2 regions of the Polaromonas sp. P1_F4 genome follow, and region 1 is predicted to be linked to the other one. Evidence: predicted binding sites of a transcription regulator. Region 1 holds the regulator's gene; the other holds the start of a gene.

What was found. The regulator HrcA, encoded in region 1, represses chaperone genes, less so after heat shock. The targets are predictions, from matches to a motif close to TTAGCACTCNNNNNNNNNGAGTGCTAA.
Region 2: AC1DYQ_RS06685 (co-chaperone GroES) is a predicted target of HrcA. The motif match lies at 5,313-5,339, and genes of this name have one in related genera.

What each region holds. Positions count from the first base shown of each region.
Region 1 is NZ_JBFUBP010000006.1:291,959-301,650, reverse strand. Features, by position in the region: gene AC1DYQ_RS14665 (dienelactone hydrolase family protein) at 1-13, shown strand, start outside; gene AC1DYQ_RS14660 (GIY-YIG nuclease family protein) at 138-1,796, opposite strand; tRNA gene AC1DYQ_RS14655 (tRNA-Ile) at 2,096-2,172, opposite strand; gene hrcA (heat-inducible transcriptional repressor HrcA) at 2,197-3,216, opposite strand; gene AC1DYQ_RS14645 (NAD kinase) at 3,266-4,141, shown strand; gene recN (DNA repair protein RecN) at 4,160-5,803, shown strand; gene rapZ (RNase adapter RapZ) at 5,803-6,669, shown strand; gene mutY (A/G-specific adenine glycosylase) at 6,724-7,803, opposite strand; gene AC1DYQ_RS14625 (dynamin family protein) at 7,858-9,692, opposite strand, start outside.
Region 2 is NZ_JBFUBP010000002.1:349,391-359,082, forward strand. Features, by position in the region: gene metK (methionine adenosyltransferase) at 1-1,125, shown strand, start outside; gene AC1DYQ_RS06665 (hypothetical protein) at 1,374-1,577, opposite strand; gene AC1DYQ_RS06670 (hypothetical protein) at 1,603-1,824, opposite strand; gene AC1DYQ_RS06675 (hybrid sensor histidine kinase/response regulator) at 1,994-3,373, opposite strand; gene AC1DYQ_RS06680 (ATPase domain-containing protein) at 3,488-4,990, opposite strand; gene AC1DYQ_RS06685 (co-chaperone GroES) at 5,434-5,724, shown strand; gene groL (chaperonin GroEL) at 5,817-7,469, shown strand; gene AC1DYQ_RS06695 (OmpW/AlkL family protein) at 7,761-8,441, shown strand; gene AC1DYQ_RS06700 (AraC family transcriptional regulator) at 8,460-9,407, opposite strand; gene AC1DYQ_RS06705 (carbohydrate kinase family protein) at 9,404-9,692, opposite strand, start outside.

The sequences.
Region 1 (9,692 bases):
ATCCTCTAAATGAATGCAATTTTAAATCGACGCCATAGAGTCAGATCGACTATCAAAGCCCCATCATCAATTAATCGCTGAAATTCTTCCAGCAAGATGTGGAAGTACGAACACTTAGCGTCTGCACTTAAACGTGGTCAAGGAGCCTCATTCGCGGCCATTTCTTCGACACTGGCGATAACGTCTTGAATCACAACAGCGATATCCTTGTAGTCAGCCTTAAAGAACTCGCGACTTGGATTAATCCTGTGCGGGGCCAAGCGCTCATGGATGAGCTTTTCGGCAAGCATGCAATCGGGGGTGGCCCATTCCTGCACGGTTAAAAAGTGATCTGGTGAACTAGTGCTTCGCGACAACTCTTTGCTGCGGATATCGGTTGTTCTTGTGGTCAAACCAATCTTGAATATGTCTTTCTCGTGGGCGGCAGATCTCATCACATAGATGTACCCAGCTCGGAGTCCATCGAAGTCGTGAGCCGAAGCGCTCTCAACCGTTGTTGGACTGGCCGGTCGTTCTTCGACCCACGAGAGTGTCTGCGTAACCCATGTTCTACCGTAGATTGATTGGCCGTACTTATCTAATCCTTGAGTATCAATTGGCAGTTTCTTCCAGTAGCCTCGAGTTTCAACTTTAAAGTCGGGTGCCGTGAAGGATGTTCTATCCGGTGACCTAGCTGTTGGCCTCTTAAGGGTGTACACGTTCCGAAATTGCAGCCAATGTTTTGGGTGAACTCTGTCGACCACTTTTTTGTTGGCAAGTTTTGATCGAAATTCTTTGAATTCGGTCGGGTGCCTTTGAATTGTTATGTCATCCTCATGAGCGCTAAAAAAAAGGGGAAGACTAAGAAACGTTTTTCCAAGTTCGAAAAGCGTCTGGTACTTCTCCAAGGCAGCGCGTGATTTGACATATGCTTCCTTGGCGCCCTTCATAAACTCGTCGCCGTTCTCCTCGAAGTAAGTTGACACATCATCTGTATGAATACTATAGGATGCTCCCATGTCAGCCATGACATAACGGACGTCAACTGTTCGTTGATTTCCGTCCAACCGCATCAACACAACGGTCTTCCATAAGTCATCAGCATCTGACAGTGGTTCGGCTCGAATTTCCCTGGATTCCGCTACCTTTATGTGGGAGCGATGTGGTGCGACACGGGCACCAAGCCACGCCTCCTTTGCCTTCTCTGTTTCAAGAGTTAAATTCGCTTTTTTCCCGGCCAGAATCAGCAAACTTACTTCGTGACCGAATCGGACCATCGAAACCGATCCGATGCCGAACTCTGTTGAGTCCTCTGCTGAAAAGCATAATTCCGACACTCGATCAAAGGATGTGTAGGAATAGATTTGGCCTTCGACTAGGTGCTCGGCGAGTTTTAATTCGACGCCTTCTGTCTCGCCGCAGGTCACCCAGTCAATGAAGTGCTGAAATGAAAATAGATGGTCCTTCTCATCCCTGATTTCAAAAGTTGCGGTGCGAGGAAGAAATTTATTAAATGCCTCCACCACATTGAATGAGGAGGGCATATCCCTTAAGGAACCTTTAAAAACACGACCGTTGTACTCCAAGTTGAATTCTCTCAACTGTGAGTCCGCGCGCAGGCCGGCACCATTCACACTTTGCACTTGAACCAAGGCCGTAGCAACCTTCCAAGTTTCATCAATTGCTTTGTGAAATTTTGGATTATTTTGGTGAGTCGCCGCCCATGCCTCCAGCTTCTTTCGAGCGGCTGTCCCTTTCATTGGGACAGTCCAAAAACCGATTTCGGCAAATCTATCCGCGTGAGGGTCTGAGGTCATGGACGAGTTGTGTACGGTAGAAAAAACCTAGCACATAAGGGCATCGGATATCGACAACAGAACAAGCTACCCCGTGCCACCATAAATGGAACTTCGTCATCTAGAAAGGCGATGTCCTACCTTTTTTGAGACCTGGAATTGAAGTCAAGACGGTTTTGAGCGATGCTTGTAGTCCATCATGGTGCAAATACATGCAACGGCATCGACTCGAATTCTGGCAATAAACTGGCAACAGAAAAGATTTGAAAATACTTGCTACTTATTTAATAGCAATAAACTCATCTCCGGAGCCAATAAAATGGTAGGGCGTGAGTGACTTGAACACTCGACCAAAGGATTATGAGTCCTCTGCTCTAACCAACTGAGCTAACGCCCCACTCAAGAGATCGATTGTAAGGGCCTACTTGCTGTGGCTCAGCGCGGTGCTCACCAGCTTGGAGGTGATGTCGACAATCTGGATCATTTTTTCGTAGGGCATACGCATGGGCCCTATCACGCCCAGGGTTCCCACGACCTGTCCGTCGACTTCATAAGGGGCCGTCACCACAGACAGTTCCTGATACGGAATCACCTGACTTTCGCCGCCGATGTAAATCCGGACTCCCTCGGCGCGGCTCGAAACATCGAGGAGCCGCATAAGTTGCGCCTTTTGCTCGAAGAGATCAAAGAGCTTGCGCAGGTTACCCATGTCACCGGAAAAGTCGCTGACGGCCAGCAGATTGCGTTCGCCGGAAATAACCACCTCGTCGCGCGACTCGATGGCCTCCGAGCTGACCTTGACCGCCGCCTGCATCAACGTGGCGATTTCACCGCGAAGGGCTTCCACCTCGTTCTTCAGGCGCTCTCGTACCTCTTCGATCGCCATGCCAGCGTAATGCGAATTGAGGAAATTGGCCGCCTCGACCAGTTGGGACTGCGTGTAGTCCGCTTCGGTGAAGATGACCCGGTTTTGCACATCGCCGTCGGGCGAGACGATGATCACCAGAAAACGTTTTTCGGACAGGCGCAGAAACTCAATATGGCGAAATACCGACGTCCGGCGTGGCGCCATGACGACGCCCACGAATTGCGACAGGCTCGACAGCATGTGTGCCGCATTGCTGAGCACTTTTTGAGGCTGATCAGGTGCCAGCCGCGGCGCACCGATATGGCCCGACGACGACAAGGAGTCGCGCTGGGTGGTCAACATCGTGTCGACAAAGAGCCGGTAACCCCGCGCTGTGGGAATGCGCCCTGCCGAGGTGTGCGGGCTGACAATCAGGCCAAGCTCCTCCAGGTCGCTCATCACATTGCGTATGGTGGCCGGAGACAGTTCAAGGCCGGAAGCTTTTGAGAGCGTACGCGAACCCACCGGCTGTCCATCGGCAATGTAGCGTTCAACCAGTGCTTTCAGCAGCAATCGGGCACGATCATCAAGCATGGTGCCATTCTACGAAGCTTCGGTTGCCATGTTGTGATGTAATTTGCCGATGAAGTCGCAATTTCGCCATGTCGCATTGATCGGCAAGTACCACGCACAGGGTTCCCGGTCAGCACTGGAGGAGATCGCGCACTTCCTGGGCACCCAGGGTTGCGAGGTGGCGATCGAACAGGACACCGCCAGCAACACCGGCCTGACCCGGTTCCCGACCCTTGACGCAGCTGGCATAGGTGCCCAGTGCGACCTCGCCCTCGTCGTGGGAGGCGACGGCACCATGCTGGGCATAGGCCGGCTACTGGCCCAATTCGGCATCCCCCTGGTGGGTATCAACCAGGGCAGGCTGGGGTTCATCACTGACATCGCCTTTGAGGACTACCAGAACACACTCATCCCCATGTTGGGTGGCGAGTATGAAGAAGATCGACGCTGGATGATGCAGGCAGAGGTCGTGCGTGACGGCAGGTGCGTCTTCAGCGCCACCGCCATGAACGACGTTGTGGTGAACCGCGGAGCGACCGCCGGCATGGTGGAACTCCGTGTGGAGGTGGATGGCCGCTTTGTAGCAAACCAGCGCGCAGATGGCCTGATCATCGCCTCGCCGACCGGCTCCACGGCCTATGCCCTTTCAGCGGGCGGGCCCTTGCTGCACCCATCGATTGCCGGCTGGGTGTTGGCGCCGATTGCACCGCATACCTTGTCCAACAGGCCCATTGTGCTGTCGGACTCGGGCGAAATTACCATTGAAATCGTCTCTGGCCGCGACGCCAGCGCCAACTTCGACATGCAGTCGCTGGCAAGTCTGTTGCATGGCGACCGCATCACCGTCAGGCGCTCCGAACACCAAATGCGTTTCCTGCACCCCAAAGGCTGGAGCTATTTCGACACGCTCCGGAGAAAGCTGCACTGGAACGAAGGCGTGGCCTGACCGGCCAGGATTCAAGTTATGAGCCTCAAAACCATATCGCTTCGCGACTTCGTCATCGTCCACAAGCTTGAGCTGGATTTGTCCGGCGGCTTCTCGGTGCTCACCGGTGAAACCGGTGCGGGCAAATCGATCCTGATTGATGCACTGCAGCTTGCTTTGGGCGCCCGAGCCGATGCCGGCGTGGTTCGCGAAGGCGCCGCACGCTGCGAAATCAGCGCAGAGTTTGACAGCCCCTCCGGCCTGGCCCCCTGGCTGGAACAAGCCGGCTTCGACAGCAGCGAAACCCTGCTGCTCAGGCGCACGATAGACGCGCAAGGTAAAAGCCGCGCCTGGATCAATGGCAGCGCGGCAACAGCCACCCAGCTCAAGGACATCGCCGACCAGCTGGTGGACATCCACGGCCAGCATGCGTGGCAAAGTCTGACCCGCCCCGACGCGGTACGCGGCTTGCTCGACTCCTATGCGGAAGTATCTACCGGCGAGTTGTCACGCCTCTGGCAACAATGGCGGCTCGCCCAGAAAACATTGAATGACGCACGCGAAGCACAAGACAGCCTGCAGCGCGAACGCGAACGGCTGGCGTGGCAAATCGGCGAACTCGACAAGCTGGCACCCGGGGCCGCCGAATGGGACGAGCTGAATGCCCAGCATGGGCGGTTGTCCAACGCGCAGGCTCTGCGCGATGCCGTACAGGCCGCCGTCGACGTATTGCAGGAGTCCGACGAGAACGCCACTGCACTCCTGGGACGGGCCATTGCATCGTTGCAAGGCCAGGAACACATCGAACCCGAGTTCAAGAGCATCCTCGAAGTGTTAAATGGCGCTCTGGCCCAAATGGAAGATGCGGTGCATTCGCTCAACGGCTATGCACGGCATGCCGAGCTGGAACCCCAACGGCTGGCCGAACTCGACGAACGTCTTTCGCTGTGGGTCAGCCTGGCGCGGCGCTACAAACGCACTCCAGCCGAACTGCCTGAATTGCTGGCCTCCTGGCGGGCCGAGTTGCACAAGCTCGACGAAGCCACCGATCTGGTTCAATTGGAAAAAAACGAAAACCAGGCACGGTCAGCCTACCTGGATGAAGCCGGCCAGGTGTCGAAGGCGCGCGGCAAAGCTGCCCCAAAACTCGCCAAAGCCATTACCCAGGCCATGCAGGGCCTCGGCATGCAGGGCGGAAAATTCGACGTGGCGCTTAACAAACTTGAGCAACCAGCCCAGCACGGGCTGGAGCAAGCCGAGTTCCTGGTAGCGGGCCATGCCGGCAGCACGCCCCGCCCCGTGGGCAAGGTCGCTTCCGGCGGCGAGTTGTCGCGCATCGCGCTGGCCATCGCCGTCACCACCAGCCAGTTGGGGCAGGCACAAACGCTCATATTTGACGAGGTTGATTCTGGCGTGGGGGGAGCCGTGGCCGAAACCGTCGGGCGGCTGATGAAACAACTGGGTAAAGACCGGCAAGTTATGGCCGTCACCCACCTGCCCCAGGTAGCAGCCTGTGCCGACCAGCACCTTGTCGTTGCCAAGCGAGCCGAAAACGGCACCACCCTCAGTACCGTAGACCATGTGAATGGGGAACAGCGCGTGGCTGAAATCGCCCGCATGCTCGGCGGCGAGCGGCTTTCCGGTACTACGTTGGCCCATGCCAAGGAAATGCTGGGGCAGTGATGGCAGCACTGGAAATGGTTCTTATCACCGGTATGTCGGGCTCCGGAAAATCGGTTGCCCTGCATGCGCTGGAAGACGCCGGTTATTACTGCGTGGACAACCTTCCGCCGGAATTGCTGACGCCCTTCGTCGCACTGGAGCAGCAGCACGGCGCCCAAAAAGTTGCCATTGCCATGGACGTGCGAAGCGCAGTCTCGCTTCCCCTGGTGCCCCAGCAGCTGCGGCAGTTGCGCGCTTCCGGCGTAGCAGTGCAATCCCTCTTCCTGGATGCCAACACCGAGACCCTGGTGCGCCGCTTTTCCGAAACACGCAGGCTTCACCCTCTGTCGCGCATCGACGCCTCCGACCAGCACCGGGCGTTGGTAGACGCCATAGAGCTGGAGCGGGAGTTGCTGGGTGAGATGCGCGAGCAGGCCCACGTGCTCGACACCAGCATGATCCGCTCATCCCAGCTGCAAGGCTATGTGAAGTCGCTGATCTCCGCTCCCAGCACCCAGCTCACGCTGGTGTTCGAGTCCTTTGCCTTCAAGCGCGGCGTGCCGCTGGACGCGGATTACGTGTTTGACGTTCGCATGCTGCCCAACCCTCACTATGAGTCGGGCCTGCGCCACCTGACCGGGCTTGATGAGGCCGTGGCAAGCTATCTCAAGACCCATACGGAAGTGGGTGACATGTTCCGTCATATCGAGCAATTTCTCAGTCATTGGCTGCATGCGCTGGTACGTGACCACCGAAGTTATGTGACCGTGGCCATCGGCTGCACCGGGGGCCAACACCGATCCGTCTACCTTGTCGAGGAATTGGCCGCAGCTTTCGGCCAGCAATGGCGAACGCTGAAGCGGCACCGCGAGCTTGATGCCACTTGACCCCAAACAAAGCTGGCGCGGGGGCTTCATCCCCCGGGCACCGCGGTCAGCGGCCTAGGCGTCCCGTTCCAGCAGTTTGCGTATAGGCGCGGGCAGCCCCAGTGCAGGCCATTCGGCGGGGCCGAACCACGCACCGGGCCGTTCATCCGAAACCAGAGACCTGGGCATGGTTTGCCCGGCCCGAAAACCTGCGATCCACGGCGACAGGTGCAAGTCCTTGTGTGTCAGCACGTGGACAAAACCTGGCAGTGGATCGAGCCTTTCCCGCAAGGAAGCCGGCAAATCCGCAGCCAATGCCTCATCACTCTCAAAAACCGGCAGGCAGTAAAGCCCACCCCAGATTCCCCGGCTGGGGCGCTTTTCAAGCCAGACCGAACCATCCGGCTTCTGCGCCCACAACAGACTCAGCGCCTGCGCACTGCGCTTGAGCTTTCTTGTCTTCACGGGATACTTGCCGGGATCGCCGGCGGCAAAACCGCGGCACAGGTTTTGTACCGGGCATAACAGGCACTGGGGCTGGCGGCCCACGCAAATCGTGGCGCCCAGATCCATCAGTCCCTGCGTATAGCGCGGCATGGTTTCGGGCAGGTCCTGCTCAGGCAGCAGCTCTGCAGCCGTGTCCCATAGCGCACGCTCATTGGCACTTTGGGCCAGATCGGCGGAAAAACCCAGCACCCGCGTGAGCACCCGTTTGACGTTGCCATCCAGAATGGCAACACGTTCACCAAAACAAAACGAGGCGATGGCCGCGGCGGTTGAACGGCCTATGCCTGGCAGGGTCTGGAGCTGCTCGGCCGTCTCTGGGAATTGCCCGGCATGCAATGCCACGACATCCTGAGCGCAGCGGTGCAGATTGCGCGCACGGCTGTAATATCCCAGCCCGCTCCATAGCCCCAGCACATCGTCTTCGGAAGCCGCAGCCAACTCCTTCACCGTCGGGAAGCGCGAAAGGAATCGCGCGTAATAATCCAGAACCGTTGCGACCTGAGTCTGCTGCAACATGATTTCAGACAGCCACACGCGGTAAGGATCACGTGTGTTCTGCCATGGAAGGCTGTTGCGTCCGTGCGAAGCCTGCCAGCGCACAATTTCCCCGGAAAATCCGGGCAACTGGCATGAGGCCGTTTGCTTCACTGCAACCGCTTTCCGCCCCGAAGGGGTCTTGGTGGGTCGCGACCGCGTCAACGCTCAGGCAGCCTCGGGCACCGCGGCATTTTCCGCAGTAGCGGCACCATCCGGCGTCCTGGCCTGCGCCGAAGAGCCCATCAGATGGGAAGTCAGCTCCGTGAGCTTGTTGTCCAGCTCATCGAGTACGCGCTCCTGGATATCGATTTCAGCGATCCGTTCATCCAGACCAGACGCCGCTTGCTGGATGCGCTCGATAGCTTCAAGCCTGCGGCCGAAATTGCGCCGCCGCTCGCGCAACTGCGCATCAAGCTGCGATGCCGCTGACTTGTTCCAGAGCTCCACTTCGCCAAGGGCGGATTCGTAGACCACCCGCAGGCGCGTGGCGAGGGCACGTACCAGCCGCTCGGAAAATTCCGGCTGGGAAAGTTTCAGAACATTGCCCACACCAAGATATTGCAAATGGCTGCGCTCAATTTGCTCCAGGTCGTGTTCATAGCGGATCAGCTCCGGCTCTTTTGGCGCCTGCAGCGAAAAACTGAACTCGGCATTGAGCTGGCGAAAGGAGGCAGTCAACATGGACTGGATTTCACTGCTCATGATCTGCGACTTCTGCAGTCCCTCGCGAAGGCGGGAAAAAGTCTGGCCATAAGCCTTCTTGACACCCAGCTTGATGCCCGGCTGCTTTAGCGCATGCGTCAGCTCGGCCAGTTCAGCCTTGAGCGTCGGAGTGCTGAGCAGATTGAATACGTCACGGAGCAATTTGAGGTGGACAGAACGTACCGCGTGAATTTTCGAGCCGCTGGTGTCGAACTCAGCCTGCTCCTGCTCGATGCGGCTGCGCATGTGCTTGATGACCGAGACGTTCTTTCCTCTCAGGCCACGCAACTCAATCATCTGTTCGGCCAGATCGCGCCGGCGGATGTGCATGGCCCGCCCCGCTTCGGTCCGGAGTTCGCTGATACCACCCGACACCGCTGTGCGCAGGATTTTTTGGCGCTGCCCCATCACGCCCTGCCCCAGCGCCAGCTCGAGGGCAGGCAGGTGGCTGGCCTCCAGCAAGGCTTTGTCTCGCGTGACCTTGGCCACCAGCCCTTTTTGGGCCGATACGGGAATGACCTGGGATTCAGGCAGGCCCAGGATTTCGGCAGATGTTGCACGCTGCTTGTCGATCTGCGCCTGTACTTGTTCGGGCGTGCTTAACGCGTCCCAAAGGGTGTCGATCTTGTTGAGCACCACCAGGCGTGCATCGGTGCCATCACCGTCGGTGATCAAATGCTCGCGCCAGATGGCCAGGTCGGACTTGGTGACACCGGTATCGGCCGCCAGGATGAACACCACAGCATGGGCCTGGGGGATCAGGCTCACCGTCAATTCGGGTTCTGCGCCGATGGCATTAAGCCCCGGCGTATCCAGGATGACCAGGCCCTGTTTGAGAAGCGGATGCGCGATATTGATCAGCGCGTGGCGCCACTTGGGCACCTCTATCAGGCCGTCAGCGCCTACACGCGGGTTGTCTTCCGGGCTGCTGTCATGCCAGAAACCAAGAGAGCGGGCTTCGTCCTGGGTGACATGGCGGACTTCGGCCACTTTTTCGAGCGCCTGCGCCAGTTGCGCCGGGTCATTCACGTCGAGGTCGATCCGTGTCCATTTTTCAGGTACCGCGCGCCACTCCATGAGGGCTTGCTTCTGCAGGCGCGTTTCGATGGGAAGCAGGCGCAGGCAGGGGGGCACATCCGCGTCGTAGCCCAGCTCGGTCGGGCACATGGTGGTACGGCCAGCGCTTGCCGGCATGATGCGGCGGCCATAACCGGCAAAAAAGATTGCATTGATCAGCTCGGACTTGCCGCGCGAGAATTCGGCCACAAAGGCGACCATGACCTTGTCGGAACGTACCT
Region 2 (9,692 bases), on a different contig from region 1:
GTCGCCGACCAGATTTCCGACGCAATCCTCGACGCAATTTTCAAGCAGGACCCACGCAGCCGCGTCGCCGCCGAAACCCTGACCAACACCGGCCTCGTCGTGCTGGCCGGTGAGATCACCACCAACGCGCATGTCGACTACATCCAGGTCGCGCGCGACACCATCAAGCGCATCGGCTACGACAACACCGAATACGGCATCGATTACAAGGGCTGCGCCGTCATGGTTTGCTATGACAAGCAGTCCAACGACATCGCCCAGGGCGTAGACCATGCCAGTGACGACCACCTGAACATCGGCGCCGGCGACCAGGGCCTCATGTTCGGCTATGCCTGCGACGAAACCCCGGACCTGATGCCCGCGCCGATTTACTACGCTCACCGCCTCGTCGAGCGCCAGGCCCAGCTGCGCAAGGATGGCCGCCTGCCTTTCCTGCGCCCCGATGCCAAGAGCCAGGTGACCATGCGCTACGTAGACGGTAAGCCGCACAGCATCGACACCGTGGTGCTGTCGACCCAGCACAGCCCCGACCAGAGCGAAACCGCCCACAAGATGAAGGCCTCGTTCACCGAAGCCATCATTGAAGAGATCATCAAGCCGGTACTGCCCAAAGAGTGGCTCAAGGACACCAAGTACCTGATCAACCCGACAGGCCGCTTCGTTATCGGCGGCCCGCAGGGCGACTGCGGCCTGACCGGCCGCAAGATCATCGTCGACACCTACGGCGGCGCCTGCCCACACGGCGGCGGCGCGTTCAGCGGCAAAGACCCCAGCAAGGTGGATCGCTCAGCCGCCTACGCAGCCCGTTATGTGGCCAAAAATATTGTGGCCGCGGGCCTGGCACGCCAGTGCCAGATCCAGGTGGCGTATGCCATCGGCGTAGCCCGCCCCATGAACGTCACGGTCTACACCGAAGGCACCGGCGTGATCTCCGACGAGAAACTCTCGGCCCTCGTCAACGAACACTTTGACCTGCGCCCCAAGGGCATCATCCAGATGCTGGACCTGCTGCGCCCCATCTACGAGAAGACGGCAGCCTACGGCCACTTCGGCCGCGACGAACCGGAATTTACGTGGGAAAGAACTGATAAAGCTGCTGCGCTTCGCGCTGCAGCCGGCCTGTAAGGCCGCCGGGCGGACAACCCGGTATCAGTTCTTCAGCGCAGGCTCACTTCGCGCAGCGAAGTTAAGGGCCGAAGGCCTGCGCCGACGCTAAACGACCGATAAAGCAGCTGCGCTTCGCGCGGCTGCAGGCCTGTAAGGCCCCGAACGAAACAAGCTTGTGCGGCTTTCAGCGCAGGCTTGCTTCGCGCTACGAAGTTAAGGACCAAGAGGTCCCTCCCCCTCGCTAATCCAGAAGATCACCCCGCGATTCAACCGCGCGTGTAGGGGCTTTTCCCGACATGCGGGGTATTGCCCAACTCTTCGGACGGCGCGTTGTCGGCTTTGGGCTGCGCGATGGTCTTGTTGGTGCCCTCTCTGCCGTATTCCTCGGCAGATATGGCGTCAGGCTGTGCGGCTGACCCGTTCTTGCGGTCACGATCACTCTTTGGATCGATGCGTTTTTTCAGGCCCATCTTGTGTCCTTCGTGTCGCCGGACATCAGGTAACAAAGCTGCTGAAATCCGCGGCGGGAAATGCAGATGCCGACATTGATGGCATTCCCCCCCTGGAATCACGGGCAGCGTGCGATACACCAAAACCGTTGCCGGTAACGATGAACGGCCAGGCACTGCGGGATTTCCCCGTTTCCATGGCGATTTCGCGTGCAGGCCGGGTTGCCCGGATTTCCGGTTCATGCAGGGGAAAGCTGTCTAGAAACATGGCGGCGCCAATGAAGGCTTTGAGTGGCTGGGTTTTGACTGTAGGTTCACGCCTGGCCGCGATGCGTCAGCGGGATAGGAAATGCGTGTAGGACAAGCTCGAATCAGGCACCACTTCCTTTGGTTGGAGCTTTAATTCCCGGCATTCCGGCCGCTGCTTTTTACCCACATCAGGCAACGAGGCAGGACATCAGGCTTTCGTAATCCACCGGTTTGACCAGGTGATGGTTAAACCCGGCCAGACTGGCAAGGGCTTTGTCTGTTGTCTGTCCCCAACCAGTGAGTGCAATAAGGACCATGGTTTCAGTGGCCGGCTGCTGGCGGATCAAGCGTGCTGCGTCGTACCCGTTCATGCCGGGCATTCCGATGTCCATGACGATAACGTCCGGCCTGTGAGCCTTGGCGGCGGCAACGGCGGCCACACCGTCATACGCCGTTGTCACTGCAAAACCATCCATGCCAAGCAAAGCTCCCAAGGTATTGGCCGCGTCCACGTTGTCGTCCACCACCAGGATTTTTTTGGCGTTTCCGGACCGGGCGGGGCCCGCCACTTGAACAGGCGATACAGGATGCCCGCCCTCCAGAACCACCGGCAGCGCCAGGACGAACTCACTGCCATGACCAAGGCCTTCACTGCTGGCATGCAGAGTGCCGCCGTGCATCTCGGCAAACTGCCTGGCCAGGCTCAGACCGATTCCCAGACCGGTCGGCGCTTCGCCAGGCACGGGCGTCTGGGCAAACAGGTCAAAGATTTTTACCAGAGAAGACGCCTCAAGCCCGATCCCGTTGTCGGCGACACGGAAAGTCACCACAGGCCCCTCGACGTCCGCGCGCAGCACGATATGACCGCCTGGATGCGTGAACTTGGCGGCGTTGACCAGAAGGTTGGCGACGCTTTGCACCAGGCGCGCGTGATCGGCATCCAGCAGATACGGTGCGTCCGGCTCCTGCACGTCCAACCGGTGCTGCTTGCTTTCCATGGCGGTACCAGAAATCTCCACCGCATGGTTAATCACTGATTGCAGTGTGATCTGCCCCCTTTTCAGGGTGACCTTGCCGCTGGTGATGCGGGCCACGTCCAACAGGTCATCCACCAATCGCGTCAGGTGAGCCACCTGGCGGTCCACGACATTGCGCAGTTGCGTGATCTGGCCCGAGTCCGGGTAAAGATGCCTGAGGATTCCCATGGACGTACGGATCGGCGCCAGCGGATTGCGCAGCTCATGCGCGAGCGTAGCCAGGAACTCGTCCTTGCGCTTGTCGGCATCGCGCACCTGGTATTGCCTTTCGCGTGCCCGCACGGCCGAGCGGGTGGCGGTAATCAGGGCAATGGTGCGCACGGGCCGTTCCACCAGCGTCACATTGCCAAGATGCTCGACCGCCCGCTGCACATCCAGCGAATCTGCGCCGCTGCGCGTCAGCAGCAGGATGGGGATGTCCGACCAGGTGGGTTGTGAGGCCACGTAGTCAGCCAATGGCCGCATGGCGGCACCACTGACAACCTCTTCCACCAGCAAGAGGGCGCCGGCACCCAGCGGGAGTTGCGTCATAAGCTCATCGCTGTTTGCACACACAATGCTGTGGATACCCACCGACTGAAGCACCCTGGCGGTCAGCGCCGCGTCCCGCCCTGTAGGCGCACAAATGACGATTCGCCGCTCCACCTATCTTGCTCCGCGGGCAGCACCCACCTCAGGATCGTTGCCGAGGTAGACGGGCACCCCCGTCAGAATGCCGCGGAAGCCGCGCAGCGGCGCGCCGACATGGATGCCCTTGTGCGACATCGAGAATTCGCGGATGGTGCGCTCGTGCAGGCTGCCTCGCTTTTTGAACACCGATACGGCCTGCTTGACTTCGCCGTCATGCTCGAAGTAGCGCAGCATGAGTACGTTGTCGGCCAGGTAACTGGCATCCACCGTGGTGGACATCTGGCCGCCCAGCATGCCTTGCTGAACGCCTATCAGGATGGTCACCACACCGCGCTGGCCCAGGTAGGTCAGCAATTCGTGCAAATGCGTTGTCAGAAAACGCTCGTCCGGCATGGCATTGAGGTAACCGTTGATGCTGTCGATGACGATGACTTTGCAGCCCCGGTCTGCGGCCCGGCACACTACGGTCGTGAACTCCCCAGGGGACAGCTCGGCCGGGTCAATCTGCTGAATGCTCAGCACGCCGCTTTCATAGGGCTCGCGGATTTTCATGCCCAGGCCGTCTGCGCGGTTCAGCAAATTGTTTGCCGCTTCTTCAAACAGGAACATGGCGCTGGTCTGCCCGCGTTCCGCTGCGGCGGTGACGAACTGGGCCGCCAGCGACGACTTGCCGGTACCCGGGGGGCCGGCAATCAGCGTGCTGGTGCCCTCTTCCAGGCCGCCGCCCAGGAGAGTGTCGAGTTCGGGAAGGCCGCTTTTGAGCTGTTCCCGTTTTCCCATCACGCGCGACTCGGCCGCCACCAGGCGCGGGTACACGCACAGGCCCCCGTACTGGATGTCGTAGTCATGCAGGCCGCCACGAAAGGCGATGCCGCGGTACTTCACCACGCGCACCCGGCGCCGCTCGGCCCCGTAGTCCTTCACGGACTGGTCCAGCGTGATCACGCCGTGCGCAATGCTGCGCACCTGAAGGTCTATGCCGGCAGCCGTGCGGTCGTCGAGCAACATCACGGTGCAGGAACGGCTGGCGAAGAACTGCTTGAGCGCCAGCACCTGGCGGCGATAGCGTAGCGGCGTATCGGCCAGCAATTGCAATTCGGAGAGGGAATCAATCACCACCCGGGTCGGTTTTCGCTCTTCAATCACGGACAGAATCATCTGTGTGGTGGTGCCCATCTCTACCTCCGAAGGGTGGAACATGGTGTATTCCGCCTCCGGCATCAGCAGGTTTTCAGACGGCAGTACCTCATGGATGTGAATGCCCCCCATGTCCCAGCCATGGGACTCGGCAACCCCGGCCAGTTCTGCCGCCGTTTCGGCCAGTGTGATGTACACAACGGACTCACCCTGCCGGGCGCCTTCCACCAGAAATTGCAGGCCGGTGGTGGTCTTGCCGGTGCCAGGCTCACCTTCAATCAGGTAGATCCGGTCCTTGATGAGGCCGCCTCCAAGGATGTTATCCAGGCCTGGGATGCCGGTTGAAAGGAACTGAAGCTCGGTTGAGGTCTTTGTGGTCATGGTTACAGGGATGCGGTTGTGAGCCAACATGGCACGGAAAGAACAATCCGCAACACCCCGTTAAAGAACGAAGCGGCTTGTAACACCTGGATAAATAGTAGCCAGCAGCCTCCAAAATCTCCGGTTTGCAGAGCCTGAGTTGAGCGTAGGACGACACGCCGTCCCTTCGTCTCCCGTCAGCGTTTCTCCACTCGCCCCCTCCGGGACGCCGCCGGACGGCCCGGGGGTGGGAATCCAAGAATCAGTCCGGTTCACGGGTAAAGCACCAAAACAGCGGTTTTCAGTAGCACCACCTTGAAAACGGGTCTGATTGCCTCTATGATTAGCACTCGATGGTATTGAGTGCTAACAAAGCTCAGTCAATCCACCAAGTTAACGGGCACTCACTTTTACGCGGGTGCTTTTTGATTCCCAAAACCATTGTTCTCAAACAAGGAGCTCTCATGAAACTTCGTCCTTTGCACGACCGCGTGATCGTCAAACGCGTGGAAAACGAAACCAAAACCGCTTCCGGCATCGTCATTCCTGACAGCGCCGCTGAAAAGCCTGATCAGGGCGAAGTGCTGGCCGTTGGCCCAGGCAAGAAGAACGACAAGGGCGAACTGAGCCCCGTGGGCGTGAAAGTTGGCGACCGCGTGCTGTTCGGCAAATACAGCGGCCAGACCGTCAAGGTCGACGGCGACGAACTGCTCGTCATGAAAGAAGAAGACCTGTTTGCAGTGGTCGAGAAGTAATCTCTCTTCTGCTATTTATTTGATAGCTGCTGGCGCACGTTGTATATGGGCCGGCAGGCGATTTCATCCATAAACTTTAAGGAATCTGCATCATGGCAGCAAAAGACGTAATTTTCGGCGGCGAAGCCCGCGCACGCATGGTCGAGGGTGTGAACATCCTGGCCAACGCCGTCAAGGTAACCCTGGGCCCCAAAGGCCGTAACGTGGTTCTGGAGCGCTCGTTCGGCGCCCCCACGGTGACCAAGGACGGTGTGTCCGTCGCCAAAGAGATCGAACTGAAAGACAAGCTGCAGAACATGGGCGCGCAGATGGTCAAGGAAGTCGCTTCCAAGACCTCCGACAACGCCGGCGACGGCACCACCACCGCCACCGTTCTGGCTCAAGCCATCGTCCGCGAAGGCATGAAGTACGTGGCCGCGGGCATGAACCCGATGGACCTGAAGCGCGGTATCGACAAGGCCGTGCTGGCCCTGACCGAAGAGCTCAAGAAGGCTTCCAAGCCCACCACGACTTCGAAAGAAATCGCCCAGGTCGGCTCCATCTCCGCCAACTCTGACGAATCCATCGGCAAGATCATTGCCGACGCAATGGACAAGGTTGGTAAAGAAGGCGTGATCACCGTGGAAGACGGCAAGTCCCTGCAAAACGAGCTCGACGTCGTCGAAGGCATGCAGTTCGACCGCGGCTACCTCTCCCCTTACTTCATCAACAACCCTGAAAAGCAGTCCGCACTGCTGGACAACCCCTTTGTTCTGCTCTACGACAAGAAGATCAGCAACATCCGTGACCTGCTGCCTACCCTGGAGCAAGTCGCCAAGGCCGGCCGTCCGCTGCTGATCATTGCTGAAGAAGTCGAAGGCGAAGCCCTGGCAACTCTGGTGGTGAACACCCTGCGCGGCATCCTGAAGGTTGTGGCTGTGAAGGCCCCTGGCTTCGGCGACCGCCGCAAAGCCATGCTGGAAGACATCGCCTGCCTGACCGGCGGCAAGGTCATCGCTGAAGAAGTCGGCATGTCGCTCGAAAAAGTGACGCTGGCTGACCTCGGCCAGGCCAAGCGCATCGAAGTGGGCAAGGAAAACACCATCATCATCGACGGCTCCGGCGCCGCTGCCGACATCGAAGCACGCGTCAAGCAAGTGCGCGTCCAGATCGAAGAAGCGACCAGTGACTACGACCGTGAAAAACTGCAAGAGCGCGTGGCCAAGCTGGCCGGCGGTGTTGCCGTGATCAAGGTTGGCGCTGCCACCGAAGTCGAAATGAAGGAAAAGAAGGCCCGCGTGGAAGACGCGCTGCACGCTACCCGCGCTGCCGTGGAAGAAGGCATTGTGGCCGGCGGCGGCGTGGCCCTGCTGCGCGCCAAGCAAGCTGCTGGCAAGATCGCCGGCGACAATCCTGACCAGGATGCCGGTATCAAGCTGGTGCTGCGCGCCATCGAAGCCCCCCTGCGCGAAATCGTTTACAACGCAGGCGGCGAAGCCTCTGTGGTGGTCAACGCGGTTCTGGCTGGTAAGGGTAACTACGGCTTCAATGCAGCCAACGACACCTACGGCGACATGATCGAAATGGGTATCCTGGATCCCACGAAGGTCACCCGCACCGCACTGCAGAACGCAGCCTCCGTCGCATCCCTGATGCTGACGACCGAGGCCATGATTGCCGAAGCTCCGAAAGAAGAGTCCGGCGCCGGCGGCGGCATGCCAGGCGGCATGGGTGGAATGGGCGGCATGGGCGACATGGGCATGTAATGCCTGCCTGAGCTTTTCGCTCCATCAAAAAGGGCCGCTTTCGCGGCCCTTTTTTTATTGCTCGTCCACTTTGTACGAAAAACGTTTTCACACAGCAAGGCCTTTCGTCTGCGGCGCCACAGTCTCTTCACAAAAACGGGGAGGAAGATGCTGCACGTTGGCGCCTGCCGCTACCATGATTTCTCATGAGCCACCGGATGACTTCCCTCGCCCCGTGCGATGGCGCGAATACCGCCGGCACAAACAATGACGCCATAGCAACCCGAACACATCCCGCATTCGCACTTGCCCATGAATCCCTCCCAGAAACTCTTCATAGCGGCCGCCCTGGCGGTTTCTTCCGTATACGGCTTTGCACAACAGGCGGGCACATGGTCCGTGTCGGCCGGCGTCACGCGGATTGCGCCTTCCGTGAACAGCGGCAGCCTTTCGGCGCCGTCCGGAACTGGCGTAATTCAGGGCGCGAAAGTCGACGTCAGCAACAGTTCCAGGTTAACGGCCGCCGTAAACTACATGGTCACCGACCACATCAGCCTGCACCTGCCGCTCGGTTTGGGCTTCAGGCATGACGTCAGCGGCGCAGGTGTGCTCGCTGGCGTTGGCACAGTGGCCGACACCCGGGCCTTGCCCATCACGCTGATCGCGCAATACCGGTTTCTTGATGCCGACGCCCGGTTTCGTCCTTACCTGGGTGCGGGCCTCTCCTACGTGAAGTTCTACAAGGAACGCGGCACAGCCCTGCTGACCGCGTTGACCAACCCAGGCGGCCCCGCCACAAGCGTATCCTTCAAGTCGAAATTTGCCCCCGCGTTGCAACTGGGTGGTATTTTCAACCTCGACAAAAAATGGTTTGTAGAAGCCAGCTATACCAAGACTTTCCTGAAAACCCGCGGCACGCTCAGTACCAACCAGACCATCGATGTGGGCCTTGACCCTGATTGCTTCACCTTGCAACTGGGGTACAAGTTTTAATTTCACGCTACAGGACCATCAGGATAATCGGCCAAAACGGTCGTCTGTCTGCCGCCTGAACTCGGTAGGCGTCATGCCCTTGATCTCCAGGAAACGCCGGTTGAAGTTTGCGACATTGTTGAAACCGACCTGATAGCAGATGTCGGTGACGTTGTGGTCGGTCTGCATCAGCAGGTGGCAGGCGCTGTTGATGCGCACACGGTTGACGAAGTCGGTAAAGCTGTTGCCGGTGGAGCGCTGGAAGAAGCGGCTGAAGCGGCTCTCGCTCATGCCGAGCTCGGCCGCCACGACTGACATCGAGATCGGTTCCGCCATGTTGGCGGTAATGCGGTTGACGATGCCGTTGATCTGGTCAACCTGTGCGTCGCCATCGGCGCCCTGCGTGCCTTGCATCTGTACGCTCGACAGCAGCCGGTAGTCCGTCCATTGCGCCAGGTCGGCCATGAACTCAAAAAAGTGGCCGAGGCGGCGCACGCCGCGCGCGGCCTTGATGTTGTCCCAGTGCGTCTGCGCCTGCTGCGACATGCCGAAGAACTCGATACCATGGCGTGCCCGTTCGAGCAGCTGCATCACTTCGCGCAATTCAGGAATCCCGGTTGCCGCGCGCTCGATGGGCTCGTGATGGAACTGGATCACCCGGTCGCGTCCCGCGGCGCCGCCTTCGGGCACGTCAAGCGAAATCCAGTTGTGCGGCAGGCGCGGGCCGCACAACACCAGATGACCGGGCTGAAACGGTCCGATCCAGTCGCCGACAAACGCCTTGCCCGAGGTCTCGGTGATCAGGTGCAGTTCATACTCTTCATGAAAATGCCAGCGTACCAGCGGGCTCGGAAAGCCATGTGCAAGACAGCGCACCAGACCGGTTTCAGGTGACTCGTAACCCAGTGATGGGGAGCGCGCAATATCGCGCTCCAGTTCGGGTTGGCGCTGACGGGGGATCGGGCGTTTGGATGTAGACGTTGTCATGGCAGTCTGGGGCAGGACCGTGAAGCAACGGCCTCATTGTCCTCTCGCACGAGCGCGGCGTGAACGGCCTCCAGCGTGGGCGGATCGGCACCTTCGCGGGTGCAGTTCAGTGCGGCGGCCGTGGCGGCGAAGTGCATCACTGCGCGCCAGGCGTCGCCGCTCAGCTCGCCAAGCTGGGCCGGGTGTTCGACGCCATGCGCAAGCAGCGAGACTGAAAGCCCGGCCGTAAAAGTATCGCCCGCGCCGATGGTGTCGACCACCTCAACACGCGGTGCCGCCACAGTC